Regions from separate parts of the Kitasatospora sp. NPDC052896 genome, predicted to be linked through region 1. Evidence: riboswitches for the same ligand, from Rfam matches in the RefSeq annotation. Region 1 holds a riboswitch; the other holds the start of a gene.
What was found. A riboswitch is a leader RNA that binds a small molecule or an ion and turns the genes downstream of it on or off. The one in region 1 is predicted to bind FMN.
Positions count from the first base shown of each region.

Region 2: it holds a riboswitch for FMN, as region 1 does, so the genes downstream of both, ACIGXM_RS20255 (riboflavin synthase) here and ACIGXM_RS15845 (3,4-dihydroxy-2-butanone-4-phosphate synthase) in region 1, are expected to answer to the same signal.

Region 1 covers NZ_JBITZU010000006.1:303,798-309,174, reverse strand. The annotation lists gene ACIGXM_RS15860 (SDR family oxidoreductase) at 1-678, shown strand, start outside; gene ACIGXM_RS15855 (cryptochrome/photolyase family protein) at 675-2,054, shown strand; gene ACIGXM_RS15850 (helix-turn-helix domain-containing protein) at 2,163-2,795, shown strand; gene ACIGXM_RS15845 (3,4-dihydroxy-2-butanone-4-phosphate synthase) at 2,962-3,252, opposite strand; FMN riboswitch at 3,390-3,520, opposite strand; gene ACIGXM_RS15840 (carbonic anhydrase) at 3,697-4,335, shown strand; gene ACIGXM_RS15835 (DUF6328 family protein) at 4,470-4,952, opposite strand; gene ACIGXM_RS15830 (MFS transporter) at 5,180-5,377, opposite strand, start outside.
Region 2 covers NZ_JBITZU010000009.1:97,542-102,918, forward strand. The annotation lists gene ACIGXM_RS20245 (bifunctional 3,4-dihydroxy-2-butanone-4-phosphate synthase/GTP cyclohydrolase II) at 1-874, opposite strand, end outside; gene ACIGXM_RS20250 (nicotinamide riboside transporter PnuC) at 871-1,461, opposite strand; gene ACIGXM_RS20255 (riboflavin synthase) at 1,518-2,222, opposite strand; FMN riboswitch at 2,445-2,572, opposite strand; gene ACIGXM_RS20260 (hypothetical protein) at 2,947-3,102, opposite strand; gene ACIGXM_RS20265 (DUF6777 domain-containing protein) at 3,755-4,657, opposite strand; gene ACIGXM_RS20270 (CoA transferase) at 5,320-5,377, shown strand, end outside.

The DNA of each region.
Region 1 (5,377 bases):
GTCGGTTTCCAGGACGCCGTCCGCCTGGCACTCAGACGCGTGCGGGACGCCGACGTCGCCACCCGTTGGTCGTCCGCCGCGGTGCCCGGCGCCCCCAGCGACCCGCTGCCCACCGACCCCGACTGGTCCGGCGGCAGCCTCTACCAGGACCGGCGCTCGGTGGCCGTCGACGCCGAGGCGGGCGCGCTGTGGCAGGTCATCGAGGGCATCGGCGGCGAGAGCGGTTGGTACTCCCTCCCGCTCGGCTGGGAGCTGCGGGGATGGCTGGACCGGCTGGTCGGCGGGGTGGGGCTGCGTCGTGGGCGGCGCGACCCGCGACGGCTGCGGGTCGGCGACTCGCTGGACTTCTGGCGGGTCGAGGAGATCGAGCCCGGACGGTTGCTGAGGCTCCGGGCCGAGATGCGGTTGCCGGGCCGGGCATGGCTGGAACTGACCGTCACGGACGCCGCCGAGGGACGATGCGTCTACCGGCAGCGCGCGCTGTTCCGGCCGCACGGCCTGGCCGGACACGCGTACTGGTGGACCATCGCGCCGTTCCACGCCCTGGTCTTCGGCACCATGGCCCGCAACATCGCCCACCGGGCGCGGCAGCTCATGGCCTCCGCCGACGCTCACTCCGCGGGCCTCGGCCTGCCCGACGACCCCACCGCGCCGCCCACCGGAAGGGGGGCACGGTGAAGGCCTCGGTCGCGCTGTTCACCGCTGACCTGCGCGTTCACGACAACCCCGTGCTGAGCTCGGCGCTGGCGGACGCGAACGGCACGGTGGTGCCGCTCTTCGTCCTGGACCCGGCCGTGGATCGGGCCGGTTTCCTGGTGCCCAATCGGGCCGCGTTCCTCGCCGACTGCCTCGCGGACCTCGACGCGGCGCTGCGGAAGCGCGGCGGACGCCTGATCGTCCGACACGGCGACGTGGCGGAGCAGGTGTGCCGGGTGGCGCACGAGGCAGGTGCCGGTACCGTGCACGTCGCGGGCGGGGTGAGCGGCCACGCGACGCGTCGTGAGGACCGGCTGCGGAGGGCGCTGTCCGCGTCCGGCCGCGAACTGCGGGTGCACGACGCCGTGGTGACGGTGCTGGCTCCGGGGCAGGTCCTGCCGTCCGGGGCGAAGTCCAAGGGCCACTTCGCGGTCTTCACTCCGTACTTCCGCCGCTGGTGCTCCGAGACGCCACGCGGTGTCCTCCGGGCGCCCCGCGGGATCAGGACCCCGGAGGTGCGCTCCGACCCGCCGCCGAAGGCTGCCGACCTGGCAGGTGGGTGGGTGTCGCCGGCACTGCCCCCCGGGGGCGAGGGCGAGGGCCGCGGACGAATGCGCCGCTGGGAGTCGGCCGCCTTGGACGAGTACGCCGACCGGCACGACGACCTGGCGGGCGACGCGACCTCGCGCCTGTCGCCGTACCTGCACTTCGGCTGTCTGTCGGCGGTGGAGCTGGTGGGGCGGGCGCGGGCCCGCGGCGGCGCCGGAGCGGACGCCTTCGTGCGGCAGCTCGCCTGGCGTGACTTCCACCACCAGGTACTCGCCGCACGACCCGACGCGGCCCACCAGGACTACCGGCCGCGCGGCGACCGGTGGCGGCACGACGCCGAGGAGATCGCCGCATGGCGGGACGGCCGGACCGGCTACCCCGTGGTGGACGCGGGGATGCGCCAGTTGCGGCACGAGGGCTGGATGCACAACCGGGCACGACTGCTGACGGCCAGCTTCCTGACCAAGACCCTCTACGTCGACTGGCGCGTCGGGGCCGCCCACTTCCTCGACCTGCTGGTCGACGGAGATGTGGCGAACAACCAGCTCAACTGGCAGTGGGTGGCGGGCACCGGTACCGACACCCGGCCGAACCGGGTGCTCAATCCACTCGCGCAGGCCGCCCGTTTCGACCCCGACGGTGCCTACGTGCGGCGGTGGGTCCCCGAGCTCGCCTCGGTCGGCGGCCCCGCCGTGCACCGCCCCTGGCGGTTGCCCGCCACCGAACGCGCACGGCTCGACTACCCCGACCCCATCGTCGACCTCGACCAGGCCCTCGCCCGCTTCCGGCAGGCGCGCCGCATCGACTGACGTCGTCCTCAGCTCCGGCCGTCCACCGTGGCGGCCTCCTTCGCGACGACCACGCGCGCCCTGCCGCACACTACGCAATCTCCGTTGCCGTTCTGGCAAGCTGGGGGCATGGACGACGACCTCGACCGAACGCTCGACGCGGTCGGCCCCCGGCTACGCGCGCTGCGCCGCCAGCGGGAGACCACGCTGGCCGACCTCTCGGCAGCGACCGGCATCTCGGTGAGCACCCTGTCCCGGCTGGAGTCCGGCACTCGCCGACCCAACCTCGAACTGCTGCTCCCCCTGGCCAGAGCCCACGGCGTCACGCTCGACGAACTCGTCGGCGCGCCGCCCACCGGAGATCCGCGCATCCACCTGCGCCCGGTCACCCGCCACGGCATGACCATGCTGCCCCTGACCCGCCGGGCCGGCGGCATCCAGGCGTACAAGCTGGTGATCCCGGCTGGCAGCTCCCGGAAGGACGCCGATCCACAGACCCACGAGGGTTACGAGTGGCTCTACGTCCTCAACGGACGGCTGCGGCTCGTCCTCGGGGACCACGATCTGGTGCTCTCCCCCGGGGAGGCGGCCGAGTTCGACACCCGCGTGCCGCACTGGTTCGGCGCCGTCGATGCCGAACCGGTCGAGTTCCTCAGCCTGTTCGGCGGGCAGGGGGAACGCGCACACCTCCGCGCACGCCCCAGGACAGAACACTCATCCGGACGACCCGGCCAGGGGCCACCGTCAGATGGTCCCGGGTGACGGAGCAGGGCGAGGTGCTCGGCGGCTGTTCCCGGCACGGCGTCGCCCTCCCCGGGCGACCCGCGGCGGCGGGCGCCCAACGGACGAGACGGCGGCCCACGGGCCTGAGCCGCAGCGGTACGCCGGGCACCGGGTGGAGGTGACCCGGTGTACGGCCCGGTCGGCGTCAGGCCGCGCGGGCCCGCCGGTAGGCGGCCAGGTCGCCCACCGAGACGAGGGCGAGTCGTTCTCGATCGGCGAGGTCCAGCAGATCGTCCAGCCTTCCCATGCCCCAGTCGGATCGGACGAGCTCGCACATGGTGGTCACGCCGGACAGCCCGGCCAGGCGGGACAGATCGACGGCGGCCTCGGTGTGGCCGTCGCGTTCCAGCACACCGCCACGGCCGGCTTCACTGGTCGGCGAGAGAACGCGGCCATGGGGCAGACCCCGCGCGCAAGCGCACGCGGGCTGCCCCATGGGACGGCGTGGCGCGCGACGGGGACACGATGACGGCAGACGGCCCGCCCCCGTTGCGCGCACGTCGTTCCGGGGAGAAGCGAGCACCAGTCCGCCGACGGCCCGTCAGGGGACACCGCCGGTCGGACAGTGGATCGCCGCGCACTGCCTTCCATCCGGACTTTCACCGTCGGTCCTGGAGTTCCACCAGGTCAACCAGCCGATGGCTTCGGCTGGGTCGCGGACTTTCACCGCCGGTTCGGAATTGCACCGACCCCGGAGCGCGCGAACACTCAGGGGGATCTTGGCACGACTCGGCATGACAGCGGCGCCCCCTCGGCGCGACCCGTGAGACGGCGCCGCTGCCGCGCCGGGCGCCGGCTCATGCCACCCGGCGCCCGGCGCGCGGGAGCCGGAGGCATGGCCTCCCGCGCGCCGGGCGGGAGCGGACCGTAGGCTGCCACCATGACCGATGTCTTGACGCCGAGTCCCGCCGAGGCCTTCGAGATGCTGCTCGCCGGCAACCTCCGGTTCGTCGCCGGCCTGCCCCAGCACCCGAACCAGGACGCCGCCCGCCGTACCGAGACCGCTCCGGGCCAGAGCCCGTTCGCGGTGTTGTTCGGGTGCTCCGACTCCCGCCTGGCCGCGGAGATCATCTTCGACCGGGGGCTGGGCGACATGTTCGTGGTCCGCACCGCCGGGCACGTCGTGGGCACCGAGGTCCTGGGCAGCATCGAGTACGGGGTGAGCGTGCTGGAGTGCCCGCTGGTCGTGGTCCTGGGCCACGACTCGTGCGGGGCGATCGCCGCCGCCCGCGCCGCCGCCGACGGCGGCAGGACGCCGGGCGGATTCGTACGGGACGTGGTCGAACGGGTGACCCCGAGCGTGCTCGCCGCGCGCGCCGCCGGACGGGACGAACCGGAGGAGATCCTCCACGAGCACATAAGGAGCACCGTCGACCTGCTGCTGGACCGCTCCCGCATCCTCGCCGAGCGCGTCGCCGCCGGCCGGCTCGCGGTCGCGGGCCTGTCCTACCGCCTGGCCGACGGCAGCGCGCACCTGGTCGCCGCCAGGGGCCTTCCCGCCCCTGCCGTCACGGCGTGACACCCGGTCACAACGGGGGCACCTCCACGGGTCGCTGACCGCTGACCGCTCAGCGTCGCTGAAGACCGGCGGAACCAGCCGCCCCGGTTCCGCGTCCACCATGCCCACCATCACTGAACTGACAATCAGTTTCATCAGGACCGGCGCAACGCCCAGGGCAGGAAGAACCACAGCCCCGCGAACATCAACATGCTGGCGCTGGTGACGGCGATCGCGGCCGCGCGACCGAGAACCACGTCGATCAGCAGGAGCACCACGCCGTTCAGCGCGAGCGCGAGGAAGACCAGGCCCACCAGGGCGAGCCGGGTCGACAGCTCCACGATCCGGCGCTTGGCCCCGCGGTGGAACAGGCCCCGGTGCAAGGCCACCGGGGTGGCCAGGACCGTGGAGGAGACCACGGTCAGCAGCAGGGCGGTGACGTAGACGCCCTGCTGGGCATCGCTCAACTGCGCGAAGCGCGGCGTGAACGCCACGCCGAGGAGGAAGGCGAACACGATCTGGACGCCGGTCTGCACGACCCGAAGCTCCTGGAGCAGCTCGACCAGGTTCCGGTCGGCCCGTTCCTCGACCGTCTCGTGACGCTGCGGCACAGGGGGGTGCTCCGGCTGTTCCTGCATGGATCCCAATGTCGCCCGATGAGCGGGAGCACGCGAGCCAGGTTCGTCCGCACCCTGATCCGGCCGCGCCGGGGGCTGGGGGACTGACGCCCGCCATACTGCGGGTGGACACGCGACCCAGGACGACGACGTACGACCGGGTGCCCACCGGCGAGGCCCAGATCCGGCAGCTCCCGCGCCCCCGGGGCGGGGCCGCGCCGGGCCCGGTCCCCGCATCGGGCGGTGCCTCACGGCTGGCGGGACATGGACCTGATACCCCTGCCGAACGTGGCCACCAGCGCGGAGGCCGCGACCAGGAGCGGGAAGACCAGCATCGCCGTGCGGCCGGGGACGTGGGCCAGCAGCACCCCGGCGAGGGCGGGTGCCAGAGCGGCCGCCGAGGTGGCGGCCAGGAGGAGCAGGCTGACCACCCGACCCTGGAGGTG
Region 2 (5,377 bases), on a different contig from region 1:
TCTGGGCGAGCGAGGCCTGCAGCTGCGGGCCGCAGTCGCAGCGCAGCGAGCCGAAGACGTCGCCGGTCAGGCACTCGGAGTGGACCCGGACCAGCACGTCCTCGCCGTCCGGCAGCCGTCCGTCGGCGTCCAGGCCGCCGGCCACCAGGGCGATGTGCTCGACGCCGTCCAGCGTGCCGTGGTAGCCCACCGCGGTGAAGTCGCCGTACGCCGTGGGCAGGGTGGTGACGGCCGCCCGGTCCACGTGCAGCTCGGTCCGGCGGCGGTAGGCGATCAGGTCCTCGATCGAGATGATCGCCAAGCCGTGCTCGCGGGCGAACGCGACCAGCTCGGGCAGCCGGGCCATGGTGCCGTCGTCGTTGACCACCTCGCAGATCGCCGCGGCCGGGGAGAGGCCGGCCAGCCGGGCCAGGTCGACGCCGGCCTCGGTGTGGCCGGGGCGGACCAGTACGCCGCCGTCCGCGGCGCGCAGCGGGAAGACGTGGCCGGGTCGGGTCAGGTCACCGGCGGTGGTGGCCTCGGCGGCCAGCAGTCGGATGGTCCGGGCCCGGTCGGCCGCCGAGATGCCGGTGGAGATCTTGTCCCGGGCGTCCACCGAGACCGTGTAGGCGGTGCCCTTCCGGTCCTCGTTGACCCGGGTCATCGGGGGCAGCGCCAGCCGGTCGGCGTCCGCGTTGGTCATCGGCACGCAGATCACGCCGGAGGAGTAGCGGATGGTGAAGGCCAGCAGCTCGGGGGTGGCCGCCGAGGCCGCGAAGATGATGTCGCCCTCGTTCTCGCGGTCCTCGTCGTCCACCACGATGACCGGGCGGCCGGCCGCGATGTCGGCGATGGCGCGCTCGACCGGGTCGAGGCTGAGGTCGGGGGTGCTCATGCCGGGGCTCCCTGCAGGTTCGGGGCGGTGGAGGCGTTGCGCGGGGCCCGGCTGCGCAGCCACCAGGCGCGCAGGCCGAGCAGGACCAGGACGAAGTAGATGCTGTAGGTCAGGCCGGAGAAGGTGTAGCCGCTGTTGAACGCGAGCGGGACGCCGACCAGGTCGACGGCGATCCAGGCGAACCAGAACTCCACCCAGCCGCGAGCCTGGGCGACCATCGCCGCCAGGGTTCCGACGAAGATGTAGGCGTCCGACCAGGGGCTCCAGGACATCCACGGGAACTGGGTGAAGATCAGGGCCGCCGCGACGGTCAGCAGCGCGGTGGCGCCGACCAGCAGCGCGCGTTCCTTCCAGCTGGCGAACCGGACCGCGATCGCGCCGGTGTCGCGGATCCCGCGCTGCCAGCGGGACCAGCCCCAGATCGCGGTGACGATCACGATCAGCTGCTTGCCGACCAGGCCGGGCAGGTGACCGGAGAGGTAGGCCCCGGCCAGCACCACGCCGGAGAGCAGCTGGACCGGCCAGCTCCAGACCGAGCGCCGCCAGCCGAGCGCGAGGCCGGCCAGGCCCAGCAGGTTGCCGATCATGTCGGTCCACAGCACGTGCTGGCCGAATATCGAAAACGCCACGCTGTTGAGCCAGTTCACGAGACGCCCTCCGAACGGGCCAGTGTGGTGGGGTTGTTGGCGGGGATGTTGACGATGCTGCCGACGCCGTCGGCCCGGGCGGCCAGCAGCCGCTCGACGTACTTGGCGAGGACGTCCACCTCGAGGTTGACCGACTCGCCAACTTCCTTGGCACCGAGGGTGGTCAGGGCGAGCGTGGCGGGGATCAGGCTGACCGTGAAGGTGTCGGCGGCGGCCTCCACCACCGTCAGGCTGATGCCGTCCACCGTGATCGAACCCTTGTCGACCAGGTAGCGGGAGATGCTCGACGGCAGCGAGAACCGCAGCACCTCCCAACGGGGCCTGCCCTCCGCGTCCAGCTCGCCCGGGGCACGCTCGAGCAGGATGCCGGTGGCGTCGACGTGGCCCTGGACCAGGTGGCCGCCGAGCCGGGCGCCGAGTGCCATGGCCCGCTCCAGATTGACCCGGGAGCCGGGGACCAGCGCGCCCAGGCTGGAGCGGTGCAGCGTCTCGGCCATCACATCGGCAGTGAACTCACCGCCGCCGGTGGCCAGTTGCTCGGGAGCGTCGACGACGGTCAGGCAGACACCGTTGACCGCGATGGAGTCGCCGTGCCGGGCCCCGGTACAGACCAGCGGACCGCGCAGGCGCAGGCGCGAGGAGTCGCCGAACTCCTCGATGGAGACGACCTCGCCGAGCTCTTCGATGATGCCGGTGAACACCCGGGTTCTCCTCGCGCTTGGGGCGCGGACTCCGGGGCGGCAGATGCATGGGAAACCGTAACGGGCTGATACCGACGCGGATGCCAGGGAGCTGGCAGGATCCGGATCCGGGTCGCCGAAGATCCACCCCGTGTGATGGGGTGCTTCGCCGCCGCAGAGGACTCTGCCGCTCACCTCAACGCGATCCCCCGGAACGGGGAACCACGGCACCGCTTGGCCCGTCGCGCACGCCTCCCATCCGGACTTTAACCGTCGGTCCAGGAATTTCACCTGGTCAACCGGCCGCTGGCTGCGGACGGGTCGCGGACTGTAACCGCCGGTTCGGATTTTCACCGACCCCGGAGTGCGCTGAACGTCACTGCTCTTACGTGGCTCATTGTGCCATGATCCGCAACCGCTGAGGGAGAGGTCTGCGCTGTGGGCTGTTTCACTCCGTCCCACGGGAATGCGAGCGGCACGCGGGGACTGAGTGGGGACCGTTCCGGATTCACCTTGATCGCCACCGGGGGCCGGGCAACGGGGCGGGCCCTGCCCCTGCTCATCCACCCGTACGAGCTAACTCCCGCGTCCCGTCAGGCGCTCCGCCACCCTGGGCGCCCAGGGCGTGCGCGGGCAGTACCACCGTCGCGGGTGCTTGTCCCCGGTGGTCCACAACGGCGCGACCGGGAGCGACAGCTGACTCAGGACCAGTGCGGTCCCGCCCTGTTGGGCGCGCGAGCGGGAGTCACGGGTGGGCTCCGCTCAGGACGTGCAGCGCGAGCGCAAGGGCGGAGTCCCGGTCGTGGGAGAACTCGGCGTCGGTGAAGACCGGCGTCGGCAGGTCCGGCGGGATGCCGGCGCCGTCGAAGCTGCGGCCGTCCTGGGTGAGACAGCGCATCATCCGCGTGGTTCAGCACGGCGGTGTCCGGGTCGACGCCCGGGCGGACGGTGACTTCGGGGTGGCCGTCCACCCAGAACCACACCGCGCCGGAGGAGTCGGCGGGACCGGTCCGCTGCCCGCTCAGCTCACCGGGCAGGGCGCCGGCGCACGAGACGTCGAAGGTGCGCAGCAGGCCGCCGTGGATGGTGAGGACGATGCCGTGGCCATCCGTCTGCCAGACCCCCTCGACCGGGCTCCGGCGGCGGGCTGGGACGGCGGGAGCCGGGGGCGCGGCCGCCGACGCGGCGGGAGCTGTCACCGCCGCCGGCAGTCCGGCCACGGTCGCCGCGCCGCCCGTCAGGACCGCGCGCCGGGGCAGTCCGCCCTGCCGCCGGCTCTGCCTCACCACGCCCTGTCGCTGCGTCCGGTTCCTCATCACGCACCTCCGCCGGATTCCTGTGGTCCGAGAGTGCGGGGGCAGTTGCGCACACCCCGCTTCGGCTTTCACAAGGGACGCTACGGTGGGTAGTGATCCGGTGTCGCTGGCGTGAGCACCCGTCTTTTTCCTGGCATGGGCACCAGCCACAGAACTGGTGCCAACACCACTGCGATGGGGGTCGACGGGTCCACCGGCGATCCGGACGCGACGAGTGCGTCCGCATCGGTCGCCCGGTCAGGAGCCGCGCTGCCCGGCGGGGGTCTCCGTGGCCGAGGGCGACCCGCTCGCGGACGGACGCGGCGACGGAACGGGCTGGTCGTCCCCGCCCGAACCGCCGACCGGGCGCGAGAACCAGCTCCCCCGGCTCCGGTCACGGATCACGAACGCCGTCACCGGCGCCCCCGCCGGGACCACCGTCACCAATTCGTCCACCCGGAACCCCGGCCAGGCCGGCCCGGTGAACGTGACCGGGCCGCTCGGCACCGCCGGCGGCAGCAGCGGGTTGCCGCACGCGCAGCGCACCCGCGGCAGCCCCCGGTTGTCGATCAGCACCGCGGTGCCCGCCCGCAGGACCGACTGGAAGCCCGTCGCGAGGCCGTCGGCGAAGCCGTGGTTGGTCACCCGGGTGTCGGAACGCAGCACCACCGGGGTGAGCCTGCCGAGGTAGAAGGGGATGTCACCGACCCGGACACCCTCGACCCCGGCCCACGCGTGCGCCTTGTCGACATGACCCACGAGGTAGTCCGTCAGCTTGGCCACCTCGCAGCTGCCGAGGCGCTCGGTGCCGCCGTAGAGGCCCGCCGTCCCACCGTCGACCGACCGGGACCCGACGGTGGAGGCCGAGGCGACGGCGAGCGGGGGGCCGCCGGACGGGGAGCCCGACGGGCCGGCCGAGGAGCTCGCCACCGAGCCCGTGAACGGATCCGGCCCGGGCTCGTCGGCCGCCTGCAGGAGAACCGGGACGGACGCGACGACGGGCTGGTTCGTCTCCGGCTGGCGCTCCACCAGCACCGCACCCAGCCCGACCACCAGCCCCGCGACCACCGCGCCGAGCGCGAGCGAACGCGGCCGGCGCCACCACGGTCGCCGGGGACCCCCGTCACCGCCGGCCATCACCATGTGCGGCCACGGTTCCACCGGGGGTCCGGACGGCGGCCCCGGCCGGCCCGACGCACCCGACGGTGGCTCGGGCGGAGGACCTGACGGCGGTTCGGAGCGCACGGCCCATTCTCTGCTCCCCCGCCCGGGCCGCCGCAACCGCAGCTCCGCGCCCGGGTGACCGCCGGCCCGCGGCGCAGGACCGGCGGCCGCCCACCCCGAGCGGGTGGACGGCCGCCGGACGGACGCTCGGCGGGTGGGCGGCGCGCCCCGGCCACGCTCCGGTCCCACCGGCCTGGGCCCGCGGGCCGGTCAGCACCGATCGGTACCGTGCTCGACAGCGTGAAGGCGACCTCGAAGCCCCGCTCGGGCAGCGGGCCGGCCCGCAGGACACCCCCGTGGACCCGGACCCGCTCCCGCATCCGGACCAGCCCGTGGCCGCCGCCGGACGACGCGGCCGCGGCCGCGGCCGGGCGGGTGGCGCCAGGCGATCTTCGACTACCAAGCGTGATAGCTTCGCTACCGAACGAGAGGTCCGCCCACGACCCGGCCCCTTCGACCGCCAGGCGTACCCGACTCAGGCCACAGCCGGCCCGACCGCACCACCCGCCCCGAAGAGGACCCATGCCACGGATCGCCCCTTCTGACATCACGTCACCAACCTTGCCGGAAGGGCCGGTCGAGCGAATCCTCGGCCCGCGGTGACGACGCTGCGACAGGACGCCGACGTCGCCCGGGGCCCACTGGGCGGGGTGCCGC